Regions from separate parts of the Burkholderia sp. 22313 genome, predicted to be linked through region 2. Evidence: predicted binding sites of a transcription regulator. Region 2 holds the regulator's gene; each other region holds the start of a gene.
What was found. The regulator FNR, encoded in region 2, switches genes on or off when oxygen is low (the NO sensors DNR and NnrR bind a similar motif). The targets are predictions, from matches to a motif close to TTGATNNNNATCAA.
Positions count from the first base shown of each region.

Region 1: a site for FNR is predicted at 2,071-2,084, ahead of ACTJKF_RS02615 (universal stress protein). Genes of this name have one in related genera too.
Region 3: a site for FNR is predicted at 7,402-7,415, ahead of ACTJKF_RS02635 (universal stress protein). Genes of this name have one in related genera too.

Region 1 covers NZ_JBQEON010000002.1:190,539-199,936, reverse strand. The annotation lists gene ACTJKF_RS02630 (acetate/propionate family kinase) at 1-70, shown strand, start outside; gene ACTJKF_RS02625 (universal stress protein) at 140-643, shown strand; gene ACTJKF_RS02620 (universal stress protein) at 640-1,476, shown strand; gene ACTJKF_RS02615 (universal stress protein) at 1,529-1,999, opposite strand; gene ACTJKF_RS02610 (sensor histidine kinase) at 2,247-4,241, shown strand; gene ACTJKF_RS02605 (response regulator) at 4,238-4,885, shown strand; gene ACTJKF_RS02600 (hypothetical protein) at 5,225-5,461, opposite strand; gene ACTJKF_RS02595 (helix-turn-helix domain-containing protein) at 5,349-6,101, shown strand; gene ACTJKF_RS02590 (zinc-dependent alcohol dehydrogenase family protein) at 6,127-7,116, opposite strand; gene ACTJKF_RS02585 (Acg family FMN-binding oxidoreductase) at 7,291-8,298, shown strand; gene ACTJKF_RS02580 (c-type cytochrome) at 8,318-8,653, shown strand; gene ACTJKF_RS02575 (TIGR00730 family Rossman fold protein) at 8,676-9,398, shown strand, end outside.
Region 2 covers NZ_JBQEON010000035.1:23,502-32,899, forward strand. The annotation lists gene ACTJKF_RS24975 (porin) at 1-837, shown strand, start outside; gene ACTJKF_RS24980 (purine-cytosine permease family protein) at 940-2,268, shown strand; partial or broken gene ACTJKF_RS24985 (transposase) at 2,353-2,577, shown strand; gene ACTJKF_RS24990 (aldo/keto reductase) at 3,283-4,230, opposite strand; gene ACTJKF_RS24995 (hypothetical protein) at 4,369-4,575, shown strand; gene ACTJKF_RS25000 (LysE/ArgO family amino acid transporter) at 4,585-5,205, opposite strand; gene ACTJKF_RS25005 (LysR family transcriptional regulator ArgP) at 5,311-6,204, shown strand; gene fnr (fumarate/nitrate reduction transcriptional regulator Fnr) at 6,257-7,003, opposite strand; gene ACTJKF_RS25015 (universal stress protein) at 7,170-7,643, opposite strand; gene ACTJKF_RS25020 (DUF3005 domain-containing protein) at 8,079-8,489, opposite strand; gene ACTJKF_RS25025 (hypothetical protein) at 8,769-9,002, shown strand; gene epsC (serine O-acetyltransferase EpsC) at 9,146-9,398, shown strand, end outside.
Region 3 covers NZ_JBQEON010000002.1:199,999-209,396, reverse strand. The annotation lists gene ACTJKF_RS02670 (hypothetical protein) at 1-369, opposite strand, end outside; gene ACTJKF_RS02665 (MBL fold metallo-hydrolase RNA specificity domain-containing protein) at 644-2,047, shown strand; gene ACTJKF_RS02660 (zinc-dependent alcohol dehydrogenase family protein) at 2,135-3,175, opposite strand; gene ACTJKF_RS02655 (bifunctional enoyl-CoA hydratase/phosphate acetyltransferase) at 3,172-4,203, opposite strand; gene ACTJKF_RS02650 (PHA/PHB synthase family protein) at 4,200-6,020, opposite strand; gene ACTJKF_RS02645 (beta-ketoacyl-ACP reductase) at 6,017-6,763, opposite strand; gene ACTJKF_RS02640 (hypothetical protein) at 6,753-7,292, opposite strand; gene ACTJKF_RS02635 (universal stress protein) at 7,483-8,322, shown strand; gene ACTJKF_RS02630 (acetate/propionate family kinase) at 8,331-9,398, shown strand, end outside.

The DNA of each region.
Region 1 (9,398 bases), on a different contig from region 2:
ACCGACCAACGAAGCATGGGTGGCGGCGCGCGCCGCGGTGCGCGTCCTTCGTGGCGACCGCGACGGTTGATCCAGATCAGCGCGATCGGCGCACACGCGCCGATGATGATTCCATCGACATCCGTTCAAGGGAAACGCCATGTACTCGAACATTCTGGTTGCGCTCGACGGCAGCGATACGTCGTCCCGCGCGCTCGATGCCGCGCTGAACCTCGCGTCGGAAACGGGTGCACGGCTGACCCCCGTCTACGTCGTCGATTTCCTGGTGCCGGCCTACGACACGTACGGTTACGATCCGTCGATCCTGATCGATGCATTCCGGGAGGAAGGACTGCGCGTCACGGACGACGCGGCGAAACGCATGAAGGCACGCGACGTGGCCGGCACGCCGCAGATCTCCGACGTCGCGCCGGCGGGCGAGGACGTGCCCCAACGGATCGTGAGTCTCGCCGGCGAGCTCAACGCCGACCTGATCGTGATGGGCACGCACGGCCGGCGCGGTTTTCGCCGGCTCGTCCTCGGCAGCGTGGCCGAGCGCGTGCTGCGCCATGCCACGTGCCCGGTTCTGATGATTCCGGCGAGCTGCGCATCGAAGGCGTCCGCCGAGACCATTGCCGCATCGACCGAAAAGGAGCCGTCATGAGCTACAAGACCCTGCTCGTCCATCTCGACGACAGCGAGCGCTGCTCGACGCGCGTCGATCTCGCGCTCGAACTCGCGGGACGCTGGAATGCCCACCTGATCGGCCTCTACGTGGTTTGCCAGGATCTGTTCGAACCGTTGCGACGCCCCGACGAACCGCTGAAGCTGGCCGTCTACGAACGCCTGTGCGACCAGCGGCGCAAGGAAGCCGAGGAGCGATTCCTGGCAGCCGCCGAGCGCGCCGGGCGCAACACGGTCGAATGGCAGGCGCCGACCGGCGACGCGACGGCCGCCGCGATCCTCCATGCGCGCCACGCCGATCTGCTGGTGCTCGGCCAGGAGGACCCGGACGACCGCATGACCTACGTCGCTCGCCATTTCGTCGAGGATGTCGTGATGGGTAGCGGACGCCCCGCGATCGTCGTGCCCTACGCGGGCGACGTGCGAACGCTTGGCGAGAACGTGCTGATCGGCTGGGACGGCGGGCGCGAAGCCGCCCGCGTGATGGCCGACGCACTGCCGCTGCTCGCCCGTGCGCGCTTCGTCAACGTCGAAACGGTCACCCGCGGGAATCCGGATCCGGACAAGACACCGGCGGGCGTCGACGTCGCCGCGTATCTCGAACGGCACGGCGTTCGCGCGTCGTTCTCGACCACGCCGCGCGACCGGACGGTCAGCGTCGGCGCGACGTTGCTGAACCGGGTGACCGATCTGCACGCGGATCTGCTGGTGATGGGCTTGTACAGCCATGCACGCATGCACGAACGCGTGCTGGGCGGTGCGACGCGCACGATCCTCGAGACGATGACGGTGCCGGTTCTGCTGTCTCACTGAGCGAGTGAAACGGGCAGCCGCTTGTGGCTGCTCGTTTCTTTTGTCACGACCGTCACAACATGCCAGCGCCCGCGCCCGGGCCCTCCCGCACCACCAGCACCGGCCGGTCCGCGATGCGCACCAGCGATTCGGCCACGCTGCCGAGCAACGCACGGCGCACGCCGCGACGGCCATGCGTGCCCATCACGATCAGGTCCGCGTCGCATTCGGCGGCAGCTCGCGCCAGCACGTCCGAAACGTCCTCTCCATACGCGTCGATCGTTTGCGCGATGCCGCGTACACCGGAGAGCTGAAACGCTGCTTTCGCGTCCGAGACCGCGATCGCGGCCTTGTCCGCATCCAGTCCGGCCGGGTCGCGCTGGTCGATATAGCCGCTGTCGGCGTCGGTCAGCCGCCGCGCGTCCGATACCACGCACATGGCGATGATCAGGCTGCCCGAATCGCGGGCGAGCGAAATCGCCTCGTCGAGCGCGAGCCGCGCACCGCGGCTGTCGTCGAGTGCCGCGAAGATCCTTTGATACATGGCGCCTCCCTGCTGTCGTCCGGATTCGATCGGTTGGTCAAGCCAGTCTGCTCCCGCCGAACCCCGTTCCGTTGATACGGATCAAGGCTGCAACGCGCGCCCGTCCGCATCGGTCCCGATTGGCGAACGCCGGCAAAGCGCGCACAATTTCGGGCGCCATCGCACTTCCGGTCCGCCCCGCTTTTCGTGCCTCGCGTCCGGCTCGCGGCCCGCCAGCCGCCGGCGAAATCCGTCAGGATGAACGGCAATGACAGTGAATGCGCCCTCCTTCAAGGCCGGGCCGGCTCCGCAACGGACTCGGCCCGCCCGCCATGCGGCCATGGCCGCGCTGCTGACGCTGGCGCTGGGTCTGACTGCAACGTTTTCGGCGTCCCGTTCATTGCAGAACGAGGCCCGGCAAGCCGCCCAGGCAAGGTTCGAGCAAACCGCGATGCTCGCGACCGCGGAGCTCAGGCGCAGCCTCCTCGGCGCAGTTGCCGTGTTGCGTGGCGCGCGCGGCTTCGCGTCGACACTGGCCGCGCCGCAATCCGGGCCAGCGTGGCGCGGCTATCTCGCCAGTCTCGATCTGGACGGCTTGCAATCTCCCGTCCGTCGTATCGGAAGAATCGATCCGAGCGTCGCCATCGACGATCAGCCGACCCGGCTGGCACTGCAGCGGGCGGCAGAAACCGGCAAGGCCGCGCTGGCCGCGAACGCGATCCAGGACAGCACCGATGCGACGATCGCCCGTACGGAACTGACGCTGTACTTGCCGATTTATGCGAATGCTGAAGAGCGGGCGTTGTCCGGACCCCGGCACGCGAGCGTGACCGGATATGTTTATGCGTCGCTGAATCCCGCTCGACTGGCCGATTCGTCCGTGCTCGACCGGCTGCGCATGGACATCGTCGCCGACGATCCGGCGGCGCCCGTGTATTCCGGCGGCTTTGCCGGCGGCGGCAACGCTGAAGCCCGCGATACGTTCACGCGAACCGATGCGCTGACGTTCGGCGGCACACCGCTCACGCTGCACTACAGCGCACCGCGCGCCGCCGTGTCCGACGCCGCGATGGCCGTGCTGCTGGCCGGCATCGCGCTGTCGCTGACGCTGGCCGCGCTCGTGCGGCGGGTCGCCGCGCAGCGCCCGCTCGCGGGTGTACAGGCTGGCGACACCCGGCCCACCGAAGCCCGGATGATGGCCATCATCCGGTCATCGATGGAGGCCATCATTACCGTCGACGAAAACCAGACGATCGTGATCTTCAATCCGGCCGCCGAACGCGTGTTCGGCGTCTCGGCGATGGATGCGATCGGTGCGCCGCTCGCCCGCTTCATCCCCGAGCGCTTCCGTGCCGCGCATGCGCGGCACGTCGAGCAATTCGGCGTGACCGGCGTGTCGGAGCGGCAGATGGGACGGCAACGCGTGCTGTTCGGCTTGCGCGGCGACGGCACCGAGTTTCCGATCGAGGCGTCGATCTCGCAGATTCGCGACGGCAGCAGCAAGCTGTACACGGTCATGCTGCGCGACGTCACCGAGCGGGTGCGAGCGGAAAACGCCCTCAAGCAGTCGCGCGAGGAACTGCGCGACCTGTCCGCCAACCTGCAGAACGTGCGGGAGGAAGAGAAAACGCGGATTGCGCGCGAATTGCACGATGACCTCGGCCAGCAACTCACCGCGCTCAAGATGGATCTCTCCGCCGTCGAACTGGCGCTCGCGGGCGGTGTCGCCCCCAAGACCGGTGTGCGTGAGCAGCTGGGCGGCATGCATCGCCTGATCGATTCGACCGTTGCGTCGGTTCGGCGCATCGCGGCCGATCTGCGGCCCGTGATGCTCGACGACCTGGGCCTCGTCCCGGCGATCGAATGGCTGGCCAACGACTTCACGCGCCGCTACAGGATCACGGTCGACCGCGACATCGCCCCCGTCGACACCGCGTTCACCAGCACCGGCGCCACCACGCTGTTCCGCATCGTGCAGGAGGCGCTGACCAACGTCGCGCGGCACGCCGACGCGACGAACGTGACGCTCGCATTGAAAGTCGAGGACGGCTACTGCATGCTGCGCATCGCCGACAACGGTCACGGCGCGCCCGAGAACCGCCACGATGTGCGCGATCGCCCGTCGTTCGGCCTGATCGGCATCCGCGAGCGCGCGCACATGCTCGACGGGACGGTGACGATCGACAACCGGCCGGGAGCGGGATTCACGATCACCGTGGCATTACCGCTTCACGCCATCCAGCAAGGAGATGTGCTGTCATGATCAGGGTACTCATCGCCGACGACCACGCACTCGTCCGGGACGGACTGCGGCACATTCTGCAGAATGCAAGCGGTTTCGACGTCGTCGGCGAAGCGCAGGACAGTGCTTCGACGATCGCGCTCATGCGCGACACGGACGCCAACGTGCTGGTGCTCGACCTGTCGATGCCCGGCCGCAACGGCGTCGAACTGATCAAGCAGATCAAGGACGAGAAGCCGGCACTGCATATCCTCGTGCTGACGATGCATGCCGAACAGCAGTACGCGGTGCGTGCGTTCCGCGCGGGCGCGTCCGGCTACATGACCAAGGAAAGCGCCAGCGCGGAACTGGTCGCCGCGTTGACCAAGATCGCGGCCGGGGGCGTCTACGTCAGCCTGACGATGGCGGAGCAATTCGCGCAGAGCCTGAACGAGCCGTCCGATCTCCTGCCGCACCAGCGCCTGTCCGACCGCGAGTTCGACGTGTTTCGGCGCGTGACTTCCGGCGAGTCGATTTCCGAAATCGCGCAGGCGCTCTGCGTCAGCGTGAAGACCGTCAGCACGTACAAGACGCGGATCCTCGAGAAGATGCAGATGCCGAACGACACGGCACTCGTACGCTACGCGTTGCGCCACAAGCTGTTCGATGACCCGGACGAGCTCTGACGGCAACGAGGCAGTCGGTTAATGCTTTCCGGTGCGCGCCCCGCTCCGGCGGCGTCAGCACCCTGCCGACGCCCCGTTCTTCGGCCATTTTCGGTTTCCTCCGGCGGACGGAATCCCATCGGCAACGATTGCGACAAGACGCCGCACCTCTGTAGGAAACGTCCTACAGCACTTCCACGTCACCTACCGCATCTTCAATTCCGGCTGATTTTCTTGACGTCGCGCACCGTCCATACTGCACATCAAGAAAAACAACCCAGCGTGCCTCCCGGAGCAAAGACAGCATCACCGTCGAGACTGGCGTATCGGTCTCTCGGCCCGTCCGGTGCGGCGTTTCCATCAGGAAGGCGGCAGAGACCAAGGCCGCCGGTACAACGGCCAGCGCGATCCCGCCTGACGGCGAACCGTCGCTGCCCCCGAACTGGAGCCGATCATGCAGAGCAATGCCGATGTCTCGACGACCATGCCGTTAAGCCCGTTACGCCCGTTCATCCCGCTGCATCCCGTCGCACCGGTGGACCAGCCGAAGCGCGCCGCATCCCGCTGTTCGACGTGCGCATTACGCAGCGTATGCATGCCGCCCGATCTTTCTCCTGACGATTTCGCACGCGTCGACGCGATGATCTGCACGACGCGCCACGTCAGGCGCGGGGAAACGCTGTTTCGCGCGGGCGACACGTTCAGCAGCATCTATGCGGTGAGAACCGGGTCGTTCAAGACCATCGTGATGCATCGCGACGGCGACGAGCAGATCACCGGCTTCCAGATCGTCGGCGAGTCGCTCGGGCTCGACGGCGTGTACACGGGGCACCACAACGGCGACGCCATCGCGCTCGAGGACAGCACGGTCTGCATCATCCCGTTCGGCCAGCTCGAGCAGATGTGCCGCGAAGTGCGGACGATGCAGCATCACGTGTATCAGATGATGGGCGGCGAAATCGTGCGCGAGTCCTCCCAGATGCTGCTGCTCGGCACGATGACGGCCGAGCAGCGGGTGGCCGCGTTCCTGCTGAATCTTTCCTCGCGCTTCAAGGCACGCGGCTACTCGGCCGCTGAATTCATCCTGCGGATGACGCGCGACGAAATCGGCGAATATCTCGGGATGAAGCTCGAAACGGTCAGCCGCATGCTGTCGAAGTTCCAGCGCAAGGGGCTCGTCGCGGCGCAAGGCAAGCAGATCCGGATCGTCGATCCGGAAGGCCTCCGGCAGATCTGAGCGCGCCGCGGGCACGTCGGCGGGATCAGCCCCGCATGCTCAGCACGGCGGCACCCGACACGCGCCCGCCGCGCAGATCGTCGAGCGCCCGGTTCGCATCGGTCAGCGCATAGCGCACCGCCTCGACTCGCAGCGGCATCGCAGCGGCGATCCGCATGAATTCGACGGCATCCGCACGCGTCAGGTTGGCCACCGACGCAATGCGGCGCTCGCCCCACAGCCATGCGTACGGAAATCCCGGAATGTCGCTCATGTGAATGCCGCCGCACACGACGATCCCGCCTTTGTCGAGCGCGCGGAGTGCGGCCGGCACCAGTGCACCCACCGGCGCGAAAATCAGCGCGGCATCGAGGGGCTCGGGCGGCGCTTCGTCGCTGCCGCCGGCCCATGCCGCGCCCAGCGACCGTGCCAGCTGCTGCGCCGCGACATCTCCGGGCCGGGTCAACGCAAACACCTTGCGTCCTTCGAAATGTGCAACCTGCGCGACGAGATGGGCCGCCGCGCCGAAACCGTAGATGCCGATCCGGCGCGCGTCGCCTGCCATGCGCAAGGTTCGATAACCGATCAGCCCGGCGCACAGCAGCGGCGCGGCGTCCAGGTCGGAATAGCGCTGCGGCAGCGGCACGCAATACCGATGGTCCGCAACGGTGCACTCGGCATAGCCGCCATCGATCGTATAGCCGGTGAATCCCGGGCTGTCGCACAGGTTTTCGCGGCCGGATCGGCAATACGCGCAATGCCCGCACGTCGAACCCAACCAGGGAACGCCCACCCGGTCGCCGACGGCCACGCCCGTCACGCCCTCGCCTGACTGGCGCACCGTTCCGACGATTTCGTGCCCCGGGATCAGCGGCAGCTTCGGGTGCGCGAGCTCACCGTCGACGACATGGAGATCGGTCCGGCATACGCCGCACGCATGTACGTCGATCAGTAGCTGACCCGCGGCCGGCGAGGGCGCCGGCATGCGCGCTTCGCGCAAGTGCGGTGTGCTGCCGTCAAACATCATCGCAAGCATGTTCGCCTCCCCGCGCAATCGTCGCCGCACGCCGTGCATTCCAAGGCTGGTCGTTGCACATCGCGCGCGCACCACCGGGTGCCGGGCGCTTGATGTGGGTCAACGGCCGCCGCCCCGTTGCTGACACGATGAAGTGGCGTCATGCCGCCAGAGCGGCGACCTGGAGACGATCAAATGATAGCCGTTCCCCCGCTTGCCGCAAGCACCCGTCCCGACCGTTACCTGCGGTCGCTGCTGGGCTACGCGGTGCTGGCTCCGTCCAGCCACAATTCCCAGCCGTGGCGCTTCCTGGTCAACGGCACCACGATTTCGGTCTGCGCGGACCGCGTTCGCGCATTGCCCGTGGTCGATCCATTCGATCGCGAGCTGATCATCAGCTGCGGGGCAGCGTTGCTCAATCTGCGTGTCGCGCTCAATCACGCGGGGCTCGCCCACACGATCAGCACGTTTCCTTCCGAAGTCGACCCCGATCTCCTTGCACTCGTCCGGATCTGCGACGACGGCTATTCCGATGTGTCCCTTGGCGCACTGTTCGATGCGATCAAGGCGCGCGTCACGACACGCGCGCCGTTCGAATCGAGCGCCATCCCGGAAGAAATCCAGCACGAGCTGATCGCGGCCGGCGTTGCGGAAGGCGCCGAGGTCGCGTGCGTCGACTCGATCGCGCATCGCGCGAGAGTCGCCGAGCTGGTCGCCGAGGCAGATCGTCAACAGTTCGCGGACCCGCGCTTTCGTCGCGAGCTGGCGAGCTGGATCGATCCGCGCCGGCACGTCGACGGCATGCCGGCATTCGCGGCCGGCGTGCCGACGTTGCTGGACTTCGCCGCGCCCGTCGTGACGATGGCGGTACGGACCTTCGATCTCGGCAACGGGCTGGCCGCACTGCATCATCAGCTCGTCGGCGCATCGCCGCTGATCGTCTGCATCGCGACCGCGCGCGACGATCGCGAGGCGTGGCTCGCCACCGGCCAGGCGCTGGAGCGGATCCTGCTCGTGGCGACGCGCGCCGGTTATACCGCGTCGTACCTGAATCAGCCGATCGAGACGGCCGGGCTGCGCGCGCACTTGTGCCACATGCTCGGGTTTCGCGGCTCGCCGCAATTGCTGCTGCGTGTCGGGCGCGGCCCGCATACGCCGCATTCGCCGCGTCGCCCGCTCGACGAAGTGATCTCCGTGGCCTGAATTCGACGAGGAAACGAACATGAGAATCATGCGTTGCACGGTCGTCTGCGTGATCGCCGCAACGGCCGGCACGGCCGCAGCGCAGACTGCCGTGCCCGAGCCGACCGAACTCGTCAACGCGCAGCACTGCATGTTCTGCCATACGCTCGACATGACGTTCCTCGGGCCATCATTCCACGAGATTGCGGATCGGTACCGCGGCGATCCCAATGCCGGCGCGGAACTGGAGCGCAAGCTGCGCGTCGGCGGCCGCGTGCATTGGGGCGACACGCCGATGCCGTCCGCGATCGATCGCGGCGGGCCGCTCTCCCCCGACGACGCGCATCGGCTCGTTCAATGGGTGTTGAGCCAGTAACCGTCGCGCGCCCCTTCAACGCATGTCGCCCATGGTCAAACGCGTTCTCCCCGGCAAGACGAACGGCAACGCTCGCCACCGTGCCGCGTCCGACGCGACGATCGCGAAGGCGCGCGGCAAACGGCTAGCCGCGCGGTCGAATGCCATCGACGGAAACGACGGCATCCGACGCACCTCGTATCGCGTACGACGCCTCGCCCAAAGCCCGCAACGCACCGCGGCCGATGAAGACGCGACGCTGCTGCAGCGCGCGAGCATGCGAGGCATCCGGCTGCAACTCGACTACTGGAAAGCGGAGGAGCGCCTGCAGAATGAACGCATCGGTCATGCGGTCGTGATCTACGGCAGCACGCGCATCGTCGCGCCGGCCGTCGCACATGCACGGCTGGACGAGGCGAATCGCCTGCTCGCCGAGCGTCCGCACGACGCGGGCCGGCGTCGTGCCGTCACGGCCGCCAGCCGGCTCGTCGAGCACAGCGCGTATTACCGCGTCGCGCGCGAGTTGGGGCGCATCGTCGCCTACGCCGATCGATGCACGCGCACCGCACGGCTCGCCATCGTGACCGGTGGCGGCCCCGGCATCATGGAGGCCGCCAACCGCGGCGCATACGAGCGCGGCGCACCGAGCATCGGCTTCAATATCGAGCTGCCGCGGGAACAGGCGCCGAATCCGTACATCACGCCGGATCTCTGCTTCAGGTTTCACTATTTCGCGATTCGCAAGCTGCACCTGCTCGAACGCGCG
Region 2 (9,398 bases):
AGCCGGCAAGCGTTCGTCGGTATCGCCAGCCCGTATGGCACCCTGACGCTCGGCCGCCAGTACGATCCGCTGACCGATCTCGAACAGCAACTGACGGCGGACGTGTACAGCGGCTGGTTCGCGACACCGGGGGACGTCGACAACTACGACTCGAGTGCTCGCTTCAACAACGCGGTGAAATGGGTGAGTCCGACGTGGGGCGGCGTTTCGACCGAGGTGATGTATGCGCCCGGCGGTGTCGCCGGATCCACCGGGTCGGGGCAGACGTGGAGTGCAGCAGTCGGCTATCAGAGCACGTCGTTCAACGTCGGCGGCGGCATTCTCCATATCGACAACGGCAACGCGACGCTGGGCAATCGCGGCACGTCGTCGTCGGACTCGTTGTTCAATTCACCGGTGAATGCGGCCTATGCATCGGCCCGTTCGATCAACATCGCGCGGATCGGTGCCAACTACGTCGCGGGCCCGGTCACGGTCGGGGCGGCGTACGGCTACGCCCAGTATTCGGCGGACGCTGCGTCGACGTTCACCGGCTCGGAGAAGTATCACAGCGGTTCGATCTTCGCGCAGTATCAGGCGACGCCTGCTCTGCTGCTGATTGCCGGCTACAACTACACGCGCGCGCTGGGCGATTCGTCCGCCAAGTACCACCAGGTGAACATCGGCACGGATTACAGCTTGAGCAAGCGCACGGACGTCTATGCGCTCGCGGGGTATCAGCACGCGAGCGGACAAAACGGACAAGGCGCCGCGGAGGCGTCGATCGGCTCGTACGGGATCGCGGCGGGGAAACGCACCCAGGAAGTGCTGGCCGTCGGGCTGCGGCACAAGTTCTGAGTGCAATCAGCGGGGCGCTGCGGACCGATACGAGGATACCTTCTTCGTGAGGTCCGCAGGAACCTGCTCCTTTTTCTCACACGAGCGTTTCGGGATTTCCGTATGCCTGCATCAACCCACTCCGATGACGATTACGCGTCCAGCCCGGTTCCCGAGGAGGCAAGGACCAGTTGGGGCGCCATATTCTTCGCCACGCTGGGTATCGCGACAGCGCTTTTCTTTGCCCAGATCGCGTCGATCATTACCGTGAAGTTTGGCGTAGTTGCAGCGCTGATCGGATTGGCCTACGGATACGGTGTCTCGACGTTTGTCGGCGTGCTGCTCGTCCGCCGATCCATCGAGACGGGGTTTGGCATCAACATCTGGGCCAGAACCGTGCTCGGGTACCGCGGAGCGGGGTTGTTCAGCCTGGCTTACGGCCTGGCGTGCCTGACCTACTTTGTCGCGGAGGCCAGCATCATGGGGGCTTCGCTGCAGGCCCTCTTTCCTGATGTTCCCCATGCGTTGATCTATGTCTGCCTGGTCTTCGTCATGTTGCCGCTCGTGTGGTCGGGCATGAAGGTTCTGGCGAAATTCCAGGCGATAAGTCTCGTGCTCTTCGTTGTATTTGTCGTGTGGGCGATGAGGAATGCAGCCGCGCTGCCTGCGTCGGGCGTCCCGCTCCCCGCGATTCAGGTTGGCGTGGGTTCGTTCAAGGATCTGCTGGAAGTGCTGGGTATCGTCAACGGCCTGGCCTTCATCATCGGCCTGGTAACGGCCGACTACGCACGATTCGTGCGCAAGCGCGAGTTGCGTGCAGGGACGGTGTTCGTGGGCGCGTTGTTTCCCGCGTTTTGCTACGGCATTACCGGAATCCTGGGGATCTGGTTCGCGGTCAGGATGCGGGAAAGCAATCCTGGCATCTACTTCGTTTCGTTGCTGGGTGCGGGCGGGATTGTTTTCGCCTGCACGACTCAGCTCAGAATCAATCTGGGGAACATCTACTCGGGAACCGTTGCCTTCGTCAACGCAGTTGAGCATCTCCTTGGCGTTGCGGTCAGCAGAAGAGTCGTCATCGTCGTGTTCTGCGCGATTGCCGCGACCGTGTTGATTTCAGATGGCACGCACTTGCTCGCGAGTGCCCTGAACTATATCGGCATGTCCATGGCTTGCTTCGTCACGTTGCTCCTCGTCGATCAGTTCTGGGTCAGACGTTCCCGGGATGTATCCGATGCCACGCTACAGGCGGTCGAAAACTGGCGATGGACCGGATTGAGCACTTGCCTGATCGCAACGCTCGGTGGCGTGTGTGTCGGTAACGCGTCGATTTTTCCGTCGTTGTATCAATGGGCAACACCGTTCGCCGTGATTGTTCAGGCCACCCTTTATCTCGTCGTCGAATCGTACGCCAGTCGACAAAGGGAAATTTCGTCACGTGCTGCCTCGAGTTAGAGGACGCAAGCGGGAGATCGAAATGTTCTCTGGCGCGCGAACCACCGGATGCCGGCGAAGTTCGGTTTCGAGGAACGGGGCGAGATGAAGAAGCGCTTTACCGAAGAGCAAATCATGGGGTTCCTGAGAGAAGCCGAGGCCGGTGTGATGGTCCGGGATCTGTGCAGGACACACGGGTTCAGCGATACCTCCTTCTACGCCTGGCGGGCGAAATTTGGTGTCGGGGAAGGGACTGAATCACGAAGGCTGAAAGACCTTCAAGCCGAGAACGATCGACTGAGGAAACTATTGGCTCAAGCGTTGGCCGAGTTGCGGAGGGTAGGCATTGCGATGGAAGGAGTGTAGGCCGGTAGCTGCATTCGAATCTTCGTTGTTCGGGGATCACCTGGATTGGCTTCGAGTGATCCGTCGTTGAGCGAATGTCGATCGCAGCAATCTCAACGTTTTGATGCAGGGTGCGGCACGTAGGGAAAAAGTGATGCGGCTGAATATTGCTTGAGCCATGCGAAAGATATTTCTACGATTGCTGAGCAGACGATCCTCAATCGCTTTGACGGGAGACTCGTCCGGCCAGATGGATTTCGATCACCGAATCAGTGTGGATGAGTCGGATCGAAGCCGGCAGGTCGCGTATTACAGTCTCGGACAAGTCGTAGCGCGCCTGCGCTTGGACACGGGAAGCGAGGGCGAGTCCGAACGCCCGTAGCGGACCTGCTTCCTTCGCCATCAGGATGTCGCACGCATTTGTTCTGCGACGGCGAGATCCACAGCGGCGCGTCGCCGATGGCGCTGCGCAGCGCTGGTTGATACAGCGGAATGGGGGGCGAGGCGGCGCGTGGTTCATGCGCCGTTTTCGTTTTCATCGTGCCTTCATCGCGGCGCGGGCGGGTGGCCCGGCACGATGCTCGGCACCACCGATGCGCCGCCGAGTCGCAATCCATCGAACCATCGAACCATCGATCCGTTGCACCGCGAACCTCCGCGGCTCAGGCCGGCGACGCGCCGTGGACGCCCTCAGACCGCGCTGGCCGCGTCGATCTTGCGGATGTCGTCGTCGTCGAGCCGAACGCGGATCGCTTCGCCGAGCAAGGCAAGCTGCGCGAGCGACGTCGCGCTCGCGATCGGTGCGGTGATCGTCGGCCGCGCGATCTGCCATGCCAGCGCGATCGCGGCCGGTTGCGTGCCGTGCTTCGCCGACACGTCGTCGAGCGCCGCGAGAATGCGCAGGCCGCGCGCATCGAGATAGCCGGCGACGCGATCGCCGCGCACGCTCTTCTTCAGGTCGGCCTCGCTGCGGTACTTGCCCGACAGGAAGCCGCTCGCGAGCGCGTAGTAGTTGACGACGCCGAGCTTCAGGTCGCGCACGACCGGCTCGAGGTCGCGTTCATAGTCGGCGCGGTCGATCAGGTTGTATTCCGGCTGGATCACCTGGTAGGCGGGCAGGCCGTCGCGCCGGCTGATGTCGGCGGCTTCGCGCAGGCGCGCGCCGCTGTAGTTCGACGCGCCGATGATGCGCACCTTGCCCGCGTCGATCAGCGTCTGGTACGCGCCGAGCGTTGCTTCGAGCGGGGCCGTGTCGGCGAGATCGCGGTGCGAGAAATACAGGTCGATGTAGTCGGTCTGCAGGCGGCGCAGCGAATCGTCGACGGCCTTCAGGATGTTGTCCCTGGTCAGGCCGGCGCGTGCCTCGAGCAGGCCGACCTTGGTCGCGATCACGACCTGGTCGCGCTTGCCGGAGCGCTTGAGCCACTTGCCGATGATCGTTTCCGATTCGCCGCCGTGGTTGCCGGGCGCCCAGGCCGAGTAGACGTCGGCCGTGTCGATGAAGTTGATGCCGGTGTCGGCGAGCGCGTCGAGCAGCGCAAACGATGCGTTCTCGTCGACGGTCCAGCCGAAGACGTTGCCGCCGAAGGCGAGCGGTGAAACCTGGATGTCCGACGTGCCGAGGGTGCGTAGTGTCATGTTGCTCTCCGATATCTGCGAGATGAAGGGATCGAACGACAGGATGGGCCGGAATGAATGCGACGGGACGGCGGACGGGCGAAGCACGTGCGCCGTTGTCGCGGGACGCTGAAACATTCTCGCCCATCGGCTGGAATCGTGCAGCGGGCACACAGCCGCGAATGCGGCGAAATGGCGGCGGATAGCGGATGCATCGTCCGTTATCGAATGATTCGTGCTGTCGGATTGGATGCGGAGCCGAATTTTGCGATGCCGGTGCGCGAGGGGACGCGAATGGAAGCGCCGGCGATTCCGGCGCCGGAACGAAAAACGGGCGGCATGCTGCCGCCCGTGATCGATCGGTGACGCAACGCGTTATCGCAACTGCACGGCCGCCAGAAACAGCACCATGCTGCCGATCGCGCCATCCAGCACGCGCCACGCAACGGCCTTGCGGAACCACGGCGCGAGCAGTCGCGCACCGTATCCGAGCCCGAGGAACCACACGACGCTGACCGACATCGCGCCGATCGCGAACGCGACGCGTGTGCCTTCCGGCTCGCGTGCGCCGGCCGTGCCGATCAGCAGGAACGTATCGAGATACACGTGCGGGTTGAGCCACGTGAACGCGAGCGTCATCAGCACGATCGCGGCCGCACTTTGCGGCGGCGGTGCGACCGTGTCGCCACGCACGTCGAGCGTGTCGTGCCCCGGCTTGAACGCGCGGCGCAGCGCATTGATGCCGAACCATGCGAGATACGCGAGGCCGACGTACAGCACCACGTGGACGAAGGTCGGATAGCGCTCGACGAGTACCGATGCGCCGCCGACGCCGGCGCCGATCAGGATCATGTCGGACAGCGCGCACAGCAGCACGATCTTGCCGACATGCGCGCGCATGATGCCTTGCCGGAGCACGAACGCGTTCTGCGCGCCGATGGTGACGATGAGCGATCCGCACAGGGCGGCGCCGTGGGAAAAAGCGATCCAGTTCATGATGGGAGACGAGAAGCAGTAGACGGGTGAATCGGTTAGCGCTAGTCTGCGGGCAGCCATGACATAAGAGAAGCTAATTCACCTAATGCGGATTAAGGAAATCTAATGCTCGACTACGCGTTGCTCGACGCCCTCGCAGCCGTGATCCGGCACGGCTCGTTCGAACGGGCGGCCAAGGAGCTGAACGTCACGCCGTCGGCGGTATCGCAACGCGTGAAGCTGCTGGAGGAGCGCGTCGGCAGTGTGCTCGTCAAGCGCGGCCAGCCGTGCGTCGCGACGACGTCGGGCGCGCTGCTGTGCCGCCATACGGAGCGCGTGCAGCTGCTCGAGGCCGAGCTGGGCGGCCGGATGCCCGCATTGCCGGGCCAGATCGCGAGTGCGTGGCCGACGTTGCGCGTGGCCGTCAACGATGACAGCGTCGCGACCTGGTTCATCGACGCGGTCGGGCCGTTCTGCACCGAGCGCGAGACCCTGCTCGACCTCGTGATCGACGACCAGGACTACACGGCCGCGCGCATTCGCGACGGCAGCGTGCAGGGCGCGGTGACCGCGCAGGCCGAGCCGATCCAGGGATGCCGGTCGACGCGGCTCGGGCGCATCCGCTATCGCGCGGTGTGTTCGCCGGCGTTTTACGCGCGCTATTTCAGCGCGGGCATCACGCGCGATGCGCTGCGCCGCGCGCCGTGCGTCATGTTCAACCCGAAGGACGGTTTGCAGGCGCGTTTCATCCGGCGCGTGACGCGCGCGGATCTCGATCCGCCGCAACACTGGATCCCGCACGTCGCGGGCTATCTGCGCGCATGCGAAACGGGGCTGGGATGGGGGATGTGCCCGGACCGGATGGTCGATCGCCAACTGGCGGCGGGCGAGCTCGTCGACATGTCGCGCGGGCGGACCGTCGACATCGAGCTTTACTGGCAGAGCTGGCGCCTGTCGATCGGCTGGCTCGACGATTTCAGCGTGGCGCTCAAGGCGCGCGCGGCGCTGTTCCTCGACTGATCGGGGCGGAAGGCGCCGTAGAGGCGGGCGTGGCGGGTGGCGGCGCGCGGGGTCAGACGTGGTGCAGGCCGTCGAAGTCGACGATCTGCACGAGGCGGCCCTGCATTTCGATCAGGCCGCGCTTCTGGAACTTCGACAACGTGCGGCTGACCGTTTCGAGCGTCATGCCGAGATAGCTGCCGATGTCTTCGCGCGTCATCCGCAGGTTGAATTCCGACGGCGAGTAGCCGCGCTTCAGGTAACGCGACGACACGTCGAGCAGGAATGCGGCGACCCGTTCTTCCGCGTTCAGCGAACCGAGCAGCATGGTTTGCGACGTTTCGCGCACGATCTGCTCGCTCATCAGCTTGTGCATGCGCAGCTGCATCGTGCCGGCCTCCGAACACAGCGACTTGAGCGCGCTGTACGGAATCACGCAGACGGAGCTGTCTTCCAGCGCGACCGCGGTGCGCGGGTGCGTGTCGTCGCAGATGCCGTCGAGGCCGAGCGCTTCGCCCGCGAGGTGGAGGCCCGTGACCTGCTCGCGGCCGTCGTGGCGCGTGGCGACGGTTTTCAGCGAACCCGAGCGCACCGCGTACAGGTTGTCGAACATGTCGCCTTCGCGGAACAGCGCTTCGCCGCGCTTGACCGGGCGCGCCGCGCAGATGACCGATTCGAGGCGGCTGAGTGCTTCGGGCGCGAGGCCCTGCGGCATGCACAGGTGCCGCATGGCGCACGACGAGCAGTGCGGGGCCTGGCGGGAGGCCCAGCTGCCTGCATGGGGCTGGGCGGCGGGACGTGTGGCGACGGGCGTCAGCATGATCGTTTACTCCGGCGTTGAATCGACGAAATCATTGTCCCACCGCAAGTTGCGGCTGTCGGGTGACAAAACGTCGCGACCGTGCGCGCATGCCGCGTGGCGTCGCAGCGGCAGGCGTGCATGCGCGCAGTTTGCCTGCGCGGCTGCAACGCGCGCGCCGGCCCGCTCAGCCTTCCTGCTCGTCTTCGTCCGTGTGCGCGGCGGCCGGGATCAGCAGCACCGGCAGCGTCGCATGCCGCACGCACTGTTCGGCGATGCTGCCGAGCACGAGGCGGCGGAACCCGCGACGGCCGTGCGTGCCGAGCACCAGCAGATCGGCGCCGAACGCCTTCGCGCCGTCGAGGATCAGCGTCGATACGTCGTTGAGCGACGACGCCTCGTTCATCTGCGTTTCGCCCTTCACGCCGGCAGCCTGCATCCGCTTCGTGAAATCCGCCGCGAGCGCGGTGCCCTGCGCGATGAGCTGGTCGCGCAGCACGGACGGATCGTAGCCCGGCACGTTGTAATAGATCGCGGCGTTCTCGACGACGTAGAACGGTTGCAGTTCGGCACCGTGCTGCTTCGCGAGCGCGAGTGCGGCATCGAACGCGTGGCGGGACGTGTCGCTGCCGTCGATGGCAACCAGAATGCGCTTGTACATAGTGTCTCCGAGTGGCGGGTTGAGCGGAAGTCGGCGCAATGGCCGAACGGGCCGTGCGTTGCTGCGAGGCAGGGTAAACCAACGGCCGGGACTTTGCAGCGACGTCGCGGTCATCGCGATCGTCGCGCCGCGGCGGCGGGGCCGGCGTACCGCGATGGCGGCCCATGCGCGCGCCGCATGCTGCACTGCGTGATGCGCGCGGCGAAGCGCGAAGCGCATCGTGACCGCAGCCGCCGCGCGGACGATGAATCGCGACGCCTGCTCGCGCGAAGACAGCACGTGAGCGCCGTGCGGACACGCCATCGTCACTGAATACGGTTGCGCGGGCATCGTGTGACGGCAAGCCGCGAAAGGCCGGCACCTCGATCCGCCACCGTCGATCGCCGGTCGCGCTTCGATTCGCCAATCGAACGATCGATTCAAACGGCGCGCACGCTACCTCGGCACCGCCGTCAGTTCGATCACCCGTTCCGGCCGGCGTCCGTGACCGGGCCAGTACGTGCTGCCGTACATGCGATGAACGGGGCCGAACGCGGCGTCGGCGGCCTGCGACGGCGCGGCGAAGCCCTTCTCGATCACCGCGTAGCCAGCCCGCAGCGCGAAGGCCGGATGGTTGCCGCCCGGCCGGCTGTCGAACCCGGCGAAGCCGTCGCCGGCTTCCGGCATCGCGTTGACGAGCGATGCGTTGCTGCGCGTGATCTGGTCGGGCGAGAAGGCGCGGCCGCTCGCGAGACGTGCCGCCTCGCGATGCTTGCCGTCGGTGTCGACGGTGCTGTCGAGCGTGTCGTCGTTGTCGAGTTCGACGCTGCGCGGATGCGCGATGTGTGCTTGAGCGGACGTTTCCATCACGGCTCTCCTGGCGGCGAGGCGCTCCGGATCGAAGCAAATCCCGTTCCGGGCACGACGGGAAAACGGCGCGCGGGCGATCGCCGGGCTCGCATGGCGCGCGCTGATTTGTCCTGATTTATTTCAGCTAGAACACCCGTTTTCTACAGAGTATGATTCTTTTCCTGCGAAGCGGCGACAGGGGATGCAGTCTCGCCGCCTCTGCCCGCACCGGGGGCCACGTAGCACCCTTAAAGACGGGTAGTGAACAACAAACAAGGGACTAGAGGTGGCGGATTCATGCAAGCGAATACTGCGTTCACGCACCGCGGCTATCTGTTGAATTGCGCGCCCGCGCGCGCCAGTGACGGTTCGTTCAAACCTTACGTCGTGATCTCCCGATCGAGCGACGGGGAACTCGTCGCGAACCGTTTCTTTCCGATCGAGCTCCAGTTCAACGACGAAGGCGCCGCGATCGCGCATGCGCGCGACTGGGCCGTGCGCTGGATCGACGCGAGCAGCATCACGATCTGACCCGGTCGCGCGTCAGCAGCGTCGGCCGCCCGGCCGCCCCCCCCCCCCCGGCATGCCGCTGCCGGACGAAAACGCGGTAATCTTGTGGAACCCGTCACTTTATTAGCGGCCGTGCGTTCCAGCGCGGCTGCCTGCATTGTCATATGTCGACATCACCCGCCCGTCAGTGGGGCCTCGAAGAAATCGTTGCCGGCTTGCGCGAATCGCGCGAGGAACGCCATCGCACGCGCCATCCGCGCGGCATCCGTGAACTGCCGTCGCGCGACGCGATCTGCAAGATCGTCACGGGCCTGCGCGCGTCGATGTTTCCGACGCACTATGGCGCGCCGGATCTGACCGACGAAAGCGTCGATTACTACGTCGGCCACACGCTCGAAAGCACGTTGCGGATCCTGT
Region 3 (9,398 bases), on a different contig from region 2:
CGCGGCCTCGATCGTCTCGACGAACGCGGCGAGCGTCGCCCCGGCCGGCACGGCCAGCGTCATCGCATCGATGAAATCCTCGCTGCGCAGCCACGGCGCGGCGCCGTGGTTGATCTGCTGGACGCTCCAGGCGTGCCCGTGCCGCCCGGCCTCGGGCGGCAACAGGCTCGGCGCGTCGAACGCAACCCTGAGCAACTGCGCGCGCGAATCGCTGTACGGCGGTTTCGCGGCGCTCTGGTACGGCACGTCCGCCCAGCGCTCGCCGCATTGCTCGTCGAGCGGCAAGCAGGTAAACCACGCCCAGGGCGAGCGGACGAAACACAGCCGGTAAAGGGGCCCGGCACCATCGAGATTGGCGATCAACGTCATGATGGATTCATCCCGAAAGACGCGTGATACCGACACGCGGCACACGTGCGGCATGCGCGGATAACGGGGCCACGACACGGCACCGCATGCGCGCACGGAATCACTATCCTGCCGCCGCCGAGGCCGAGGCTTGATCGTCGTCAAACCGGGCGCCGTCCGGGAATTTCGTCCGGCGCGCGAGGCGATCCCGCAATTCCTGATTTCGGTCAACCGCCGCGCGCGCGTTCGGGATGTAATCGACGTACTGCTCCGTCGACTCTGCGCGAGGCGATCCATGAAACTGACTTTTCTCGGTGCGACCGAAACCGTGACCGGCTCGAAGTATCTGGTCGAGCATGGCAGCCGGCGCGTCCTCGTCGATTGCGGCCTGTTCCAGGGGACGAAGAACCTGCGGCTGCGCAACTGGCACCCGCTGCCGCTCGCGCCCGACACGCTCGACGCGGTCGTGCTCACGCACGCGCATATCGATCACACCGGCTACCTTCCGGTGCTGGTGCGCGACGGATTCCGCGGGCCGGTGTACTGCACGGCGGGCACCGCCGAACTCTGCGACATCATGCTGCGCGACAGCGCGCGGCTGCAGGAAGAGGAAGCGGACTTCGCGAACCGGCACGGTTACTCGAAGCATCATCCGGCGCAACCGCTTTACACGCTGGACGACGCGCAGCGCGCGCTGCACCTGCTGAAGCCTGTCGCGTTCGACGATTGCACTACGCTGGCGGGTGGCTTGACGTTCCGACTGCTGCCGGCCGGGCATATCCTCGGGGCGGCGAGCGTCGTGATGCACTGGGATCACAAGGTGCTCGCGTTCTCCGGCGACCTCGGCCGGTATCACGACCCGATCATGCAACCGCCGCGGCCGCCCGCGCATGCGGACTACCTGGTGGTTGAATCGACGTACGGCGACCGGCTGCACCCGGCGTCCGATCCCGAGAACGAACTGGCCGCGATGTTCGACCAGACCTTCGCGCGCGGCGGGGTCGTCGTGATGCCCTGCTTCACCGTCGGCCGAGCACAGGAAATCCTGCACTACATCGCGCGGTTGAAGGCGTCCGGCCGCATGGCGCGCGTCCCGGTGTTCCTCGACAGCCCGATGGCGACGGACGTGACCGAAATCTATCGCCATCATCTCTTCGAACACCGGCTGAGCGCGTCCGAAGCGAACGCGCTCGGCCACGCGGCGACGATGATCCGGTCGGTCGACCAGTCGAAGGCGATTGCCGAACATCATGGCCCGATGGTCATCATCGCCGGCAGCGGAATGGCGACCGGCGGACGCGTGCTGCATCACCTGAGCCGCTACGCGCCCGACGCGCGCAACACGATCGCGCTGGTCGGCTACCAGGCCGTCGGCACGCGCGGTGCGGCGCTGGCCGCACACGAGCCGACGCTGAAGATTCACGGCGAGTACGTCCGCGTGCGCGCGCAGGTCGAGTCGATCACGGCGCTGTCGGCCCATGCCGACTACGAAGAGGTTCTCAAGTGGCTCGGCACGATGCCGTGTGCGCCCGTGCGGACCTTCATCACGCATGGCGAACCCGCCGCGGCGGATGCATTGCGCCGGCGTATTTCCGAGACCCTGCATTGGCCGTGCGAAGTGCCGACTTACGCGCAGTGCATCGATCTGGACGAAGTCGAGGCCGGCGGCACGCAGGAGCCTGCCGCGCTTTCGACCTGACCGACCTGACGGCGCTGCCGGCGAAAGCGCCGGTCGCGCGTGGCGGGACGCAGATGTTCGCGGCTCCCGTCACGCGCGACCGCATCATCAGCCGACTTCGATGATCACCTTCAGCGCATGGGTCTGCGCGGCGCGCCCGAACGTGTCGTACGCGCCTTCCACGTCGTCGAGCGAGAACCGGTGCGTGATCAGGCGCTTCGGATCGAGACGCCCGGCGCGCACGGTCTTCAGCAGCATCGGCGTGCTCACCGTGTCGACGAGCCGTGTCGTGATCGAGATGTTGCGATCCCACAGTTTCTCGAGGTGCAGGTCGGCCTTGACGCCATGTACGCCGATGTTCGCGACCACGCCGCCCGGTGCGACGAGCGCCGTGCACATCTCGAACGTCGCCGGAATGCCGACCGCTTCGATCGCGCAATCCACGCCGACGCCGTCGGTCAGCTTCATCACTTCCGCCACCGGGTCGCCGCTGCGGCCGTCGATGCAGTCGGTCGCGCCGAAGTGTCGGGCGATCTCGAGCCGGTTGCCGTCCGGGTCGATCATGATGATCCGCGCCGGCGAATAGAACTGCGCGGTCAGCAACGCGGCCAGCCCGATCGGCCCCGCGCCGACGATGGCGACCGAGCATCCCGGCTGCACCTTGCCGTTCAGCACGCCGCATTCGAATCCGGTCGGCAGGATGTCGGACAGCATCACGAGCGCGTCCTCGTCCGCGCCCGGCGGAATCCGGTACAGGCTGGTCGGCGCATGCGGGATGCGCACGTACTCGGCCTGGGTGCCGTCGATCCGGTTGCCGAGAATCCAGCCACCGGTCGTGCAATGCGAATACAAGCCGCGGCGGCAGTACTCGCAGCGGCCGCACGACGAGATGCATGAAATCAGCACGTGATCGCCTGGCTTCAGCGAGTCGACCGCGGCGCCGGCCTGCTCGACGATGCCCACGCCTTCGTGGCCGAGAATGCGGCCGGGTTCGCACGTCGGCACGTCGCCCTTGAGGATGTGCAGATCGGTGCCGCAGATCGTCGTGCGCGTCACCCTGACGATCGCATCGGTCGGCGACTGCAATTCCGGTTTGGGCCGCTGTTCGAGCGCCTTGCGCCCGGGGCCGTGGTAAACGAGTGCTTTCATCGCTGTTCCTCCATCGAAAAGACGGCCTGTTGGCTGGCCAACGCCGGCGCATGCCGATCCTGCGCCAGCCATGCCGCGAGCGCGCAGGACGCGACCCGCACGGCAACGCTGTCGGCGCGGCTCGTCAGTACGATCGGCACGCGCGCGCCCACGACGATGCCTGCGTTCGCGGCACCGCCCAGGTATTCGAGTTGCTTCGCGAGCATGTTGCCCGCTTCGAGATCGGGAACCACCAGGATGTCGGCGCGGCCGGCAACCGGCGAATCGATCCCCTTGTCGCGCGCGGCCCGCTGCGATATCGCGTTGTCGAACGCGAGCGGGCCGTCGACGATCGCCCCGGTGATCTGCCCGCGCTCCGCCATCTTCGCCAAGGCCGCCGCGTCGAGCGTCGAACGCATTGCCGGATTGACCGTCTCGACCGCGCACAGCACCGCCACGCGCGGGCAGGCAACGCCCAGCGCATGGGCGACGTCGATCGCGTTCTGCGTGATGGCCGCCTTCTGCGCAAGATCCGGTGCGATGTTGACTGCCGCGTCGGTCAGGATGAACGGCCTCGGATACGCAGGCGTTTCGATCAGGAAACAATGCGACATGCGCTTGTCCGTGCGCAGCCCCGATTCCGCGGCGACGACCGCGCCCATCAGCTCGTCCGTATGCAGGCTGCCCTTCATCAGCGCGCCGGCGCGGCCGGACGCCGCGAGTTCCACCGCGCGTGCCGCTGCCGCATGGCTGTGCGGCACGTCGTCGATCGTCCACGTCGCCAGATCGACGCCCGCCTCGTGCGCCACGCGCAGCACCTTCGCGCGCGGTGCGACGATCAACGGCTCGATCGATGCGCCCAGCGGCGACGTGTTGATCGCAGCAAGCGCGACGAGGCTGGCCGTATCGCATGGATGCACGACGGCGACGGTGAGCGGTGGCGCGCTGCGTGCACGTGCGATCAGCTCGGGGAGTGTGCCGTCCGCCCGCGGCAGCAGTCCGGGCAGGCGCGCGCCGCCCGGCGGATCTCGCTGCAGGTGGTCGTTCATGTCGTGAGCACGTAGGTACCGGGTGCCGCGGCGAAACCGGCGGCCGGCACACGTGCCGGCACGTCGCCCGACGAATGCGCGTGCAGCCAGTCGCGCCAGCACGTCCACCACGATCCGTCGACCACCGGCGTTTCGCTCACGAAGTCGTGCCGGCTGCGGTAAGGCGCGCCGGGCTCGCGCGTCGCGCAGCGATAGTGGCGCCCGGAATGGCCGGGCTCGGACACGATGCCGGCATTGTGGCCGCCGGACGCCAGCACGAAGGTCAGCGCGTGGTGCGTGAGCAGGTGGAGCGTGTACACGGAACGCCAGGGCGACACGTGATCGCGCTCGGTCCCGACCACGAACGTCGGCACGTCGATATCCGACAGCGCGACCGGCCGCCCGTCGACGCAGTAGCGGCCCGCCGCGAGATCGTTGTCGAGAAAGAGCCGTGTCAGGTATTCCGTGTGCATCCGATACGGCATGCGCGTGGTGTCCGCATTCCACGACATCAGGTCGTTCGCCTTCGTGCGCTTGCCGAGCAGGTATTCGCTCATCATCCGCGACCAGATCAGGTCGCGCGCGTTCAGCATCTGGAATGCGGCAGACATCTGCGCGCCGTCGAGGTAACCCTGCCGCCACATCAGTGCATCGAGCGCGGACAGTTCGCTGGCGTCGATGAAGAGACCCAGTTCACCGGGTTCGCTGAAATCGGTCTGGGCCGCCAGCAACGTGACGGATCGCAATGCCTCGTGTTGACGGCCGTCGCGCGCGAGCGCCGCCGCACCGATCGTCAGCAGCGTGCCGCCGAGGCAATAGCCGACCGCATGAACGGCTTCGCCGCAAATCGACCGGACCGCGTCGAGCGCCGCCATGCAGCCGTCGCGCAGATAATCGTCGAGGCCGAGCGCGCGTGCCTCCGCGCCCGGATTGCGCCACGACACGGCGAACACCGTGTAGCCGGCATCGACGAGGAAGCGGATCAGCGAATCGTGCGGCTGCAGGTCGAGGATGTAGTACTTCATGATCCACGACGGCACGATCACGATCGGCTCGCGTGCCACGTCGGCCGTCGTCGGGTCGTATTGCAGCAACTCGCACAACGCGTTGCGCCATACGACGCGGCCCGGCGTGATCGCCACGTCGCGCCCCGGCAGATAGGTGCGTGCGTCGCGGGCCCGCGTGCCGTTCGCGCGATCGAGCCACGCGTGCACGTCGTCCAGCCAGTTTCGGAAGCCCGCCGCGAGATTCGCGCCGCCGCTGCGCATCGTCGCGTCGAGCACGACCGGGTTGGTCGCCAGGAAATTGCCCGGCGAGCAGGCGTCGAGCCATTGTCGCGCGGCGAATCCGACCAGTTTCTCATGATGCGGTTCGACGCCCGGCACGCCGCGCGTCGCGTTTTGCCACCAACGCTGGATCGACAGGAAGCTGTCGCGATACGCATGAAACGGCCATCCGGCCCACGCCGGCGCGGCAAAGCGCGGATCAGCCTGCCCCGCGTGCACGGTCATGCCACTCGGGTCTGCAGCGTCGGCCTCGCCCTCGCCCCGGTTTGCCGCCGGTGCAACGGCCGCCAGCCACGCCTGCGTCGCGAGCTCGAAGCATGTTCCCGGCGACACCGCCAGATGCGCGCCCCAGTCGAGCATGGCCAGCGCAAGCGATACGGGTGACAGCCCGAAGGTCATCGCGGCCACGTTCGCATGCGCCGCGCGGTTCCATCGTTCGGCGGGCGTCGTGGCGGCTTGCGCACATTCGGTCGCGCTCGACGCAGGTTCGTCCGTACCCGGTGGCCTCATCGATTCGTGCCCGATCCGCGCACGCATGACGGATGCGCTCATCGCATGTACATCCCGCCGTTGACGTCGAATTCCGCGCCGGTCGCGAAAGCCCCCGCGTCGGAACTCAGGAACGTGACGAGCGCGGCGATTTCGTCGGGGTCGCCAAGCCGGCCAACCGGTATCTGCGGCAGGATCTTCGTGTCGAGCACGTCCTTCGGCACCGACTCGAGCATCGCGGTGGCCAGGTAGCCGGGCGCGACCGTGTTCACTGTCACGCCGTGGCGCGCGAGTTCGAGCGCCAGCGCCTTCGTGAAGCCATGGATGCCCGCCTTCGCGGCCGCATAGTTCGCCTGCCCGTATGCGCCGCGCGCCCCGTTCACGGAGCCGATGTTCACGATCCGCCCGAAGCCGGTTTCGATCATGCCCGGCACGAACGGCTTCGTCATGTTGAACATGCCGTCGAGATTGGTACGCAACACCGCGTCCCACATGCGCTTGGTCATCTTCACGAAGGTGGCGTCGTGCGTGACGCCGGCGTTGTTGACGAGCACGTCGACACGCCCGAACTCGGCCAGCACGCGTGCCGCGCAATGCTGGCACGAATCGTAGTCGGCAACGTCCACTTCGAACGCATGGAACGTCCGGCCCGCCTCGCGTTCGTGCGTGAGCCAGGTCGCGACGTGGTCGTTGCGTTCCGTGTGCGATACCGCCACCGTGATGCCGGCATCGTGCAGGCGGCGGCTGATCGCGGCGCCGAGCCCGCCCATTCCGCCGGTGACGAACGCGACACGCTCAGCGCACATGGTCGCGCTCCCGTGCGTCGGCAATGCCGTTCACGGGCCGGTCGGCAACCGGCGATTCGTCATGCGCGCCGGCTGCATCCTCGATCCCGCGCTCCAATGCCGCCATCCACTCGGCCCACGGCATACTGGCCCCGTTGACCACGGCCAGTCTTCCCAGATCGGGCAACCAGTCGGTCTGATAGCGCGGCAGCGCACCGGCGCCGTATTCGCGCAACCAGCTGCGCCATGCACCGGCGCTCTCGTATTGCGAACGCATGCACATCTCGGTGGCATCCTGCCAGATCGCGACGCTCGCGATCGCGTAGTCGCGCATCACGCGCTGCGTCGCCACGGCGAAGGCCGTCCATTCCGGCGTTTCAGCAAACGCCCGCTGCAGCCGGCGCACCGCGTCACGGTCCCGATCGATGCGCCGCCCTGCCAGCGCATGCCATTCGTGCTGCCAGTCGCGGTTCAGTGCGACCATCCGCAACGCGAGGTCGCAGCCCGCGCGGCAAACGTCATTCGGTGTCGTCAAAGCGTACGTGCTCATCGGCTTCCCTTTTTCGATCCGATCAATGGGTTGGCATCCTGCCTCGTGCCGCACACCCCGCATCGGCGTCGCGACCGTTTCACTGTGCGGCCGCGGCGCACGAGCGCCGTTGATCTGAGTCAAGCGCGCGGAAAGCCTGCTTCGTAGACTGGATTGCACTGGCGGATCACCCGTCGATGGAGCGATTCCGATGAGCTACAAGAGCATCGTCGTGCACCTCGATACAAGCGCCCGCGCGCATTCGCGGCTCGAATTCGCGTTGCGTCTCGCCCGGCGCTTCGGTGCACACCTGACGGGTCTGTTCGCGGTCTACACGCCGGAACCGCATTCGTTCTACGTGATGGCCGGGTCCGCCGACTATTTCCGCGCGCACCGCGAACAGCGCGACGAACGGCTGGCCGCGCTGGAACGCCTGTTCCATGCGGAAGCCGCTCGCGCAAAAGTGCCCGCTGCATGGATTCGCGCGGATGAGCGCGCCAATGCAGCCGTGCCGCGCGCCGCACGTCTTGCCGACCTCGTGATCGCCGGCCCGAGCGACCCGAACGATCCCGAGACCTATATCGACGACCAGTTTCCCGAGAATCTCGTGTTGTCCGCCGGTCGCCCGGTGCTGTTCGTGCCGTACTCGGGCGCATTCCCGTCGGTCGGCGAACGGGTGTTCGTCGCCTGGGACGGCAGCCGGGAGGCCGCGCGCGCCGCGCACGATGCGATTCCCTTTCTCGAACATGCGAAGCGCACGACGCTCGCTGCCGTGGTCGACGGCGATTCTGCATCGGCGAGCGCGCGCATTCCGGCCGCCGATGCCGCACTGATGCTGGCGCGCCATGCACCTGACGTGAACGTGCTCGACATCGATGCCGGCGACGGGTCGGCGATCGGCGACACGTTGCTGTCGCGCGCGTATGAAACGGGTTCCGATCTGCTCGTGATGGGCGCCTACGGCCATCCGCGCTGGCGCGAGCTGGTGATGGGCGGCGCCACGCGCACGGTGCTGGCGTCGATGACGATGCCGGTGCTGATGTCGCACTGAACCGGCCGATGCGCACGCTCGCGCTGCTCGTCGTCAATGCCGGTTCGTCGAGCGTGAAGTTCGCGGTCTTTGCGTACCCGCCGCACGGCGATCCCGCGCGGCGGCCATTGCACGAAGGTGAAGCGGTCGCGACCGGCAACAGCGTGTCGATCCACTTCGATGCCGAACCGTGCGGTACGCTGTCGTTGGCTGCCGACGATCCGTACCGTGCCGTGTTCGCGCGCATCGCGACCTGGATCCGCACGCAGTTGCCGCACATCGCGCTGGGCGCGATCGCGCATCGCGTCGTGCACGGCGGCATGCGGTACGTGGAGCCGGTGGCCGTCGACGATGAGGTGCTGAACGCGCTTCGCACGCTGACGCCGCTCGCGCCATTGCATCAGCCGCACAGCCTGGACGCGATCGACGCGCTGCGCGACGCGTTCCCGGACGTCCCGCAAGTCGCCGTGTTCGACACGGCGTTTCATCGCACGCTGCCGCGTGTCGAGCAACTGCTGCCGCTGCCGCATGCATGGTTCGACCGGGGCGTGCGCCGCTACGGATTCCATGGCCTGTCGTACGAATACCTCGCCGTCGCGCTCGACGAATCGTTCGGCGCGCGCGCGCATGGCCGCGTGATCGCCGCCCATCTCGGCAGCGGCGCGAGCCTGTGCGCGCTGCGCGACTGCCGCAGTGTCGCGACGACCATGGGTTTCTCGGCACTCGACGGATTGATGATGAGCACCCGCTGCGGCACGCTCGATCCCGGCGTCGTCCTGCACCTGCTTGAGACTGCGAAGCTGTCGGGCGACGCACTGGGCCACCTGCTCTACCACGCGTCCGGGCTCAAGGGGGTCTCGGGTGCGTCAGGTGATCCGCGGGTACTGCTTGCGTGCGAAGCGGCGGGCGACGCGCAGGCCCGCGATGCGCTGGCGCTGTACGTCCATCGCATCGTGCGTGAAGCCGGTGCGCTGACCGCGTTGCTCGGCGGCCTCGACATGCTGGTCTTCACCGCCGGTATCGGCGAACACTCGGCGGCATTGCGCGAGCGAATCTGCACGTTGCTCGGCTGGCTCGGCATCGAACTCGACACGCAC